2 regions of the Paenibacillus sp. FSL W7-1287 genome follow, and region 1 is predicted to be linked to the other one. Evidence: predicted binding sites of a transcription regulator. Region 1 holds the regulator's gene; the other holds the start of a gene.
The links. Region 1 encodes Rex, which represses fermentation and respiration genes when NADH is low (regulators of the CRP and FNR family bind a similar motif). Its sites were predicted from a motif close to TTGTGAAATATTTCACAA; they were not measured.
Positions count from the first base shown of each region.

Region 2: the regulator Rex is predicted to act here: its motif matches at 1,480-1,497, upstream of NSQ99_RS10380 (cytochrome ubiquinol oxidase subunit I).

Region 1 covers NZ_JBBORD010000001.1:2,087,766-2,091,725, forward strand. The annotation lists gene dinG (ATP-dependent DNA helicase DinG) at 1-1,538, shown strand, start outside; gene NSQ99_RS09515 (redox-sensing transcriptional repressor Rex) at 1,539-2,195, shown strand; gene NSQ99_RS09520 (amidohydrolase) at 2,176-3,477, shown strand; gene NSQ99_RS09525 (hypothetical protein) at 3,479-3,960, shown strand, end outside.
Region 2 covers NZ_JBBORD010000001.1:2,284,315-2,288,274, forward strand. The annotation lists gene NSQ99_RS10375 (cytochrome d ubiquinol oxidase subunit II) at 1-107, opposite strand, end outside; gene NSQ99_RS10380 (cytochrome ubiquinol oxidase subunit I) at 117-1,454, opposite strand; gene NSQ99_RS10385 (fluoride efflux transporter FluC) at 1,732-2,109, shown strand; gene crcB (fluoride efflux transporter CrcB) at 2,106-2,477, shown strand; gene NSQ99_RS10395 (glycoside hydrolase family 43 protein) at 2,606-3,598, shown strand; gene NSQ99_RS10400 (NADPH-dependent FMN reductase) at 3,733-3,960, opposite strand, start outside.

The DNA of each region.
Region 1 (3,960 bases):
CGATGATTTTTACAGATATTCAAGCGGACCATCGTCTATTGCCATCATACCGTTACCTTGTACTGGACGAGGCACATCATCTTGAGGAGGTAGCAAGCAAGCATCTTGGAAACCAAGTAAGCTATTTCTCGTATATTCATGCAATGAGCTCGCTATTTAAAGATACTCGTACCGGTTTGCTTCCATCTCTACGTGTGAAAATCGCTGAAGAGGGCGATGACCATACCGCTGCCTGGAATGAAACGATTGACAGTGCGTATCCTGGTTTACAGACGATTAAGGAGTATTGGGATCAACTGTTCGAAGCGCTATATGACGTTGTTGTTCAACATGCCCAGCAAGCGTCTGATGCACCTTCTGAACAGGCTGGGGGACTTGTTTTTCGATTGAGCCGCAATGACCTTCCAGAGCAATGGACAAAGATCGTAGAAAGTGAGCAAGAGGTATATCTACAGTTGAATCGGTTCTCTAAGGCGCTGGAGAAAATGTCTTCTGATATGAAGGAACGACTTGATGAGGATTTAGTATTGTCTGGATTACTGACGGATTTGAACGGCGTAGTGAGAGATCTGCAACGTTTGAAGGATGAGCTGCGTCAGTTTATTAAGCTTGAGCTCGACGATTATGTCTATTGGTTAGAGGGGACACAGGCTTACAAGCATCGTTCACTGCAGCTTATGTCTTCACCTACAGATGTAAGCGGCTTGTTAAGAAAGTATTTGTTTGACGTGAAGGAAAGCGTCGTAATGACATCTGCCACACTGTCCATTCAGAAAAACTTCACCTATATAAAGGAACAGCTTGGTCTAGATAGCTACGGAGACGAGGAAGAACATCGGCTGAATGAAGTGATACTTGAATCACCATTTAACTATCGTAAGCAGGCGCTCGTTATTATACCACGCGATTTTCCGGTGCTTAAGGGAGCCAACGTTCCGAGTGATTATTTAGAGAAGCTAGTGCAATCGATTCATGATAACGCTCTGCTGCTAGGCGGAAAAATGCTCGTTTTGTTTACTTCTTATCGTATGCTTAAGCAAGTATATGATCCACTGAAGGAGCTGTTAGAGCCAAAGCATATTACCGTTTTAGGACAAGGCATTGATAGCAACAATCGTACAAAACTGACCAGACGTTTTCTACAGCAGCAATCCTCTATTTTGCTTGGTACAAGCAGTTTTTGGGAAGGTGTAGATATACCAGGAGAAGCATTGCAATGTTTGGCGATCGTGCGCTTACCATTTCAACCGCCTAACCACCCATTAATCGAAGCGAAATCGGAGCTTCTGCTTCGTCAGAAGAAAAATCCATTTATGAAGCTTTCAATTCCACAGGCTGTGATCCGTTTCAAGCAAGGATTCGGTCGTCTTGTACGGACAGCGTCGGATAAAGGCATTGTTATTCTTTATGATACACGAGTTATTGAATCCTATTACGGAAAGCATTTCCTGTATTCATTGCCTGGACCTAAGATTGAAACGATGCATACGGATCAAATGGTACAGCGAATGGACCAATGGTTGAAGGAGGTTGAATAAATGAAGCAAGTGAAAATTTCAGATGCTGTAGTTAAGCGTCTGCCTATTTATCTACAAGTGCTCAATGAGCTAAAGGCTCGAGAAATTAAAACGATCTCCTCGCAGGAGCTAGGCTCGCGCTTGGAGTTTAATCCTGCACAAATTCGGAAGGATCTCGCTTATTTTGGGGATTTCGGTCGAAAAGGAATTGGCTATGAAGTGGATTACTTGATTGATAAAATTCGTCACATACTTAAAATCAATCGCACGATAAAGGTCGCACTTGTCGGAGCGGGTAATCTTGGTCATGCTTTGTGTAATTATAATAAATACAGCAACGACAATATGCAGATCGTTGCTGTATTCGATGCACAGGAGCAAAAAATCGGTACGAAAATTAACAGCTTAACGGTACAGCCTATGGAAGAGCTTGCAGAAACAATTCAGCAGCAAAATATACGAATTGGGATCATTACAGTTCCTGCACAGGAAGCTCAGAACGTAGCAAATATGCTTATAGCTGGTGGTATAGAAGGTATCCTCAATTTTGCACCAACCATTTTAAGAGCTCCAGAGGAAGTACGAGTGCAGCATGCGGACTTTACAAAGGAGCTGCTAAGCCTTGGCTATTATTTGAACAATAAAGAGGAGGACCAAGATGAATCGTCTATGGATTAAGGATGGAGCATTTATTACAATGTCTGCACAGCAGCCACAGGTTCTGCAAGGACATATGATCGTTGAAGATGGCATCATTCAGTATGTTGGGGCTGCAGAGCCTAGTGCTGAACTTCAAGCAGGCAGTGAGGTTGTGAATGGCCAAGGTCTATTGTTTATGCCTGGTCTTGTTAACACGCATGGTCATGCAGCGATGAGCTTGCTTCGCGGTTATTCCGATGACCAAAACCTTCAAGTATGGCTTGCTGAAAAAATGTGGCCGATGGAAGCCAAATATACAGAGCAGGATACGAGAGTGGGCGGCAAGCTTACCATTGCAGAGATGCTGTTAAGCGGTACAACTACGTTCGTAGATATGTACGATCGCATGGAAATCATTGCAGAGGCAACGATCGAAGCAGGACTACGAGGCTTTCTAACACGCGGTGTAATCGGACTATGTTCAGAGGAAGAGCAGAACGAAAAGCTTAACAACTCTGTTGCATTCGCTAGAGAATGGAATGGTGCAGGAAACGGTAGAATTCGTACGATGCTTGCTCCTCATGCTCCTTATACGTGTCCGCCTCAATATATCGAGCGTTTTGTGCAAGCAGCTCATGATTATGATCTGCCGTTACATACGCATATGTCTGAAACGGCAGCTGAGGTTCAGCAAAATGTAGATGAGTATGGTGCACGTCCTGTTGAGCATTTAGAGAAGCTTGGTTTCTTCACACGCCCAGCTTTGCTGGCGCATGCTGTGCATTTGACGGATGAGGAAATCACAAAGCTTGCTGAGCTAAATGCATCAATTTCTCATAATCCGATTAGTAATCTTAAGCTTGCAAGTGGGGTCGCTCGCGTGCCTGAGCTGCTACGTGCAGGCGTTAAGCTGTCGCTAGGTACGGATAGTGTTGCGAGCAACAACAATATGGATCTGTTCCAAGAAATTCGTGCTGCTGCCTTACTGCACAAAGGCGTATCAGGTGATCCAACTGCAGTACCTGCTTATACAGCCCTTGAGCTTGCAACCTCTCGTGGTGCTGAGGCGATCTGGCATGATCATATTGGAGTTCTGGAGGCTGGGAAAGCTGCAGACTTTATTGCTCTTAATATCGATCAGCCACACTTCTTCCCACGTACAGATCTTGTGTCGCATGTTGTATATGCTGCAAGTGGTAGAGATGTTGAGCATGTATGGGTAGCTGGAAAACAGCTCGTGAAGCATAGACAATTGTTAACGATGGACGAGGAGAAAATTCGTTTCGAAGCTCAGGCTAGCTTTGAGCGATTGTTAACCTAGGATGAGAGCGATAGAAAAAAAGCGACCACCATTTATGACTCGTCGAAAATGGACGGTGCTTACCCTTTTCTTAATATTATTGATCATTGTAGGAATCATCTTTTTCTATCGCTATATTCATAAGGGCATTTGGCAGGAAACGAGCGAGATGCGTGAAGTGATTGAACAAGCTTCACTCTATAATCTCGATGAACAATATGTGCTTAACAAGTACATATGGGAGGATCGGTATTGGATCTTGCTTGCTCAATCTAATGTAAGCGAAGAGATGATATACTCTGCTTGGTCAACCCAGGAGCAGCTCGCTGAGCTTCCTTATGAAGAAGCGATGACGAAAGAAGAGATGCTGGCTCATGTAGAAGCATCAAAGCCTTATGCGCAGAACATTAAGCTTCAGCCAGGCTATATGTATGGTCAATTAGTATGGGAAATAAAGTATAAGGACACCGCAACGGAACATCTTAAAATTGCATTCTACCGTAT
Region 2 (3,960 bases), 200 kb from region 1:
GTACTGTAGTACATAAAGAAGCCGGCGCCGAAATCAATGGAGCCTACAATTAAATATCCGAATAGAAAGGTCCAAAGCACAGTGATACCTAGCAGCTCAAAATTCATAATTCACCTCTATTTCTCATATAACGCTAGTTCGTCTGCAACCTTGTTTCTCTTAAACATTCTCGTTAACACTCGAATAGACGATATAGCGAGTACTGTATATAGCAGGAAAAACATTAAAAGCATCGTATCTACATGCTCTGACCTCGTTGCACCCTCTGTCGTTGTCATGATGCCGCGCACCACCCAAGGCTGACGACCAACCTCTGAAAAGATCCAACCGTGCTCAATCGTGAGCATGGCAATAGGTGCTGCAGCAACGACGAGTGCAAGCAGCCAGCCACGATAAATGTTCCCTTTCTTACGGATAAGCTCTATCATGAACAGCAAAGTAATGAGTACCATCATCGCTACTAATCCCATTTTCATATCAAAAATATAGTGTACCCATAGTGGTGCCCAATGCTCCTCTGGGAATTGATCTAGTCCTACCACCTCGGCAGAAGGGTTGCTGAAAGCTAATATACTTAGGCCATATGGGATTTCAAGTCCGTATTTGACGGTATTATCCTCCTGCAGCACACCACCTAATATAAGGGGCGCATGCGTCGACGTTTCGAAATGCCACTCTGTAGCCGCTAGCTTCTCTGGTTGATAGACCGCTAAATATTTACCCGATAGATCACCGATAATGACCGTAGCAATCATAAAGACAAAGGAGCAGATCATCGTAAATTTTAAAGCCTTACGATGATAGGTTTCCCGTTGCCCGCGAGCATAGGCAAAGGCAGCAATAGCAGCCAGCACTAACCCACACGTTAGATATGCAGTCGTAAGAACATGCGAAATTTTCGTTGGAACAGCAGGACTCATCATCGCTTGAATAGGATTGACATCTGTAATCATGTTATTTTCATAGGTAAATCCAACAGGATAGTTCATAAACGAATTAACGATCGTGATGAATATTGCCGAAGCACCTGATCCGATTACAACAGGAATTAGCAATAGCAGATGAGTTTTTCGATTTTTGAAACGATCCCAGGTATATAAATAGATACCTAAAAATATAGCCTCAAAAAAGAACGCAAAGGTTTCCATAAAGAGTGGAAGTGCAATGGATTGTCCAGCAACCTGCATAAAGCTAGGCCATAGCAAGCTCAGCTGTAAGCCAATCGCTGTACCAGTAACGACGCCAACAGCAACAGTTATCACATAGCCCCGGGACCATCTTCGCGCTAATAATATGTAATGAAAGTCATTCTTTCTAATCCCTATCCATTCAGCTAGACCGATATAGAGTGGGACCCCTACACCAATCGTAGCGAATATAATATGAAATCCCAATGTTAACGACGTTAACCATCTACTGAATAGAACAGGATCATAGGTATAAAGCAAGGTCACCGTTTCCAACACTCCTTAAAACATTTTGTGAAGCAATGCAGCAAGCATAATTATCCCAACGACGAAGCAAGTCATAATTAAGCGACGTTCCTGTCGTTCGATGATATTCTCCTTTTTCTTTACTGTTTTTTTCATTGGCAAAAAACTCCTTAGTAAATCATTCATAATTATGATGCCAATCGAGCGTAGAACTATTCATGATGAAGAATGAAAATCATATGACTGCGGCTTTGTTTTTGTTATTATATTAGGACAAGCTTATGAAAGAGGGGATAGGATGGGCAGCTATCGTTGGGTAGCATTAGGAGGCGCTGCTGGAACATTACTGCGCGTAGGAGTAAACACACTTTTCCCGCTTGCACACGGGCTGCATACGGTATGGATCAATATAGTAGGAAGCCTACTGCTTGCCATACTTTTTACGCTAATGCCTGCACATGAAGAACGAACTCGTCGCATGAGATTGTCTCTAGGAACAGGCTTGCTGGGCGGGTTTACAACGATGTCTACGTTTAGCTTAGATGTAGTAAAGCTGCTTGAGGCAGATGAATGGGGCTTGGCTGGATTTGTAATTATCGCAAGTTTGCTAGGCGGGCTACTTGCTGCTCTATTAGGTGTGTGGATCGGTAGAAGAGTTAGGGGCGAAAATGGATGATTATACTAGGTGCGGTTATGATGGGCTCGCTTGGAGCATGCCTGCGGTTCTATATTAGTCAGCTTACGATATGGAATCACGTAAAGAGCTTTCCTTATGCTACTTTAGTCATTAATGTTACTGGCTCTGCTTTGTTAGGCATACTTTGGAGCTTATATGAGCATCAGCTAATTAGTGAGCTTGCTTGGCAATGGATAGGCGTAGGATTTTTCGGTGCATTTACAACGTTTTCGACATTTAGCTATGAATTAGTCCAGCTTATTGAAAGGAAAAGATGGACTGCTGCTGCAGCTTATATGCTGGTAACAGTCATACTTGGTACTGCTATTGCAGCAATAGGTATAGCTATCATAGGTTATTTTTGTTAAAGCCTGAGGGATTCAGGCTTTTTATGTATGATTTAATAAATATGTATTGACAACGCTATCATTTTGCGCAATAATGAACGCGTGTACATTAATTATAAAACCAATTAAAACATAGAGGAGAGAGCGATATGTCAAACAAAGCTAAACAAAATGAGCCTTTAGTTACTCATATCTATACTGCAGATCCTTCGGCACATGTATTTAACGACAAAATCTACATTTATCCATCCCATGACTTGGATCATGATGGTGAAAGTAATGATAACGGGGATCAATATAAAATGGAGGATTACCATGTTCTATCGATGGACGATATCGATGCGCCTGTTGTAGACCATGGACAAGCTTTGCATGTTCGTGACGTAAAATGGGCAAGCAAACAAATGTGGGCTCCAGATGCTGCATTCAAAAACGATACGTACTATTTTTATTTCCCAGCACGTGATAAGGAAGGCATTTTCCGTATTGGTGTAGCGACAAGTAAAAATCCGGAGGGACCATTCGTTCCTGAGGACAACTACATCGAAGGAAGCTTCTCCATTGACCCAGCAGTATATGTTGATGATGATAATCGCGCCTATATGTATTTCGGTGGATTATGGGGAGGACAGCTTGAAAAATGGCAAACTGGTGAGTTTGTTGCCGATGCTCCAGACCCAGACGAAAATGGACCAGCCCTTGGACCAATGGTTGCTGAGCTTACGGATGATATGCTTACCTTTAAGTCTGCACCTCAAGAGATTAGCATCGTTGATGAGGACGGCAATCCACTGCTTGCAGGCGATCACGATCGTCGATTCTTCGAAGCACCGTGGGTTCATAAGCACAATGGCTACTACTATCTGAGCTATTCTACTGGTGATACACATTACCTAGTATACGCAATTAGTAAATCTCCTACTGGACCATTCGTATACAAGGGTAGAATTTTGGAGCCAGTACTTGGCTGGACAACACACCAATCTATCGTACAATTTAAAGGGAAATGGTATTTGTTCTACCATGACTGCTCTTTATCTGGCGGTGTTAATCACAAGCGCAGCGTTAAATTCACTGAGCTGAAATACCGTGAAGACGGAACGATTGTGACAATTCATCCTTACGCTGATGAAGAAAAATAAATGCATAGCGTAAGCTACAAATAAGCCTATCTGCTATTAAAGATTCTGTAGAGGAGTCTTGAATAGCCAGATAGGCTTTTCCTTATTTATATCACATTACACGTAACGTTTAATGTAAAGCAAAAGGGAGAACATCAGAGTACCGTCTTAAGCGCCTTACTCCAGCGAATAAGCTGATCAAGCATCTCATTGACATTATTGAGGTGTAAGTCTTGAGGTTTAAATTCAGAGCCATTTACAAAATCGGTGAATAGGGATAGAGCAGGGTGCACACGAACGTCAGCAACAAGCAGCTCACCTAATATACCGCGTAGATGCTCGGCAGCACGTGCTCCACCTACTGAACCATAGCTGACGATGCC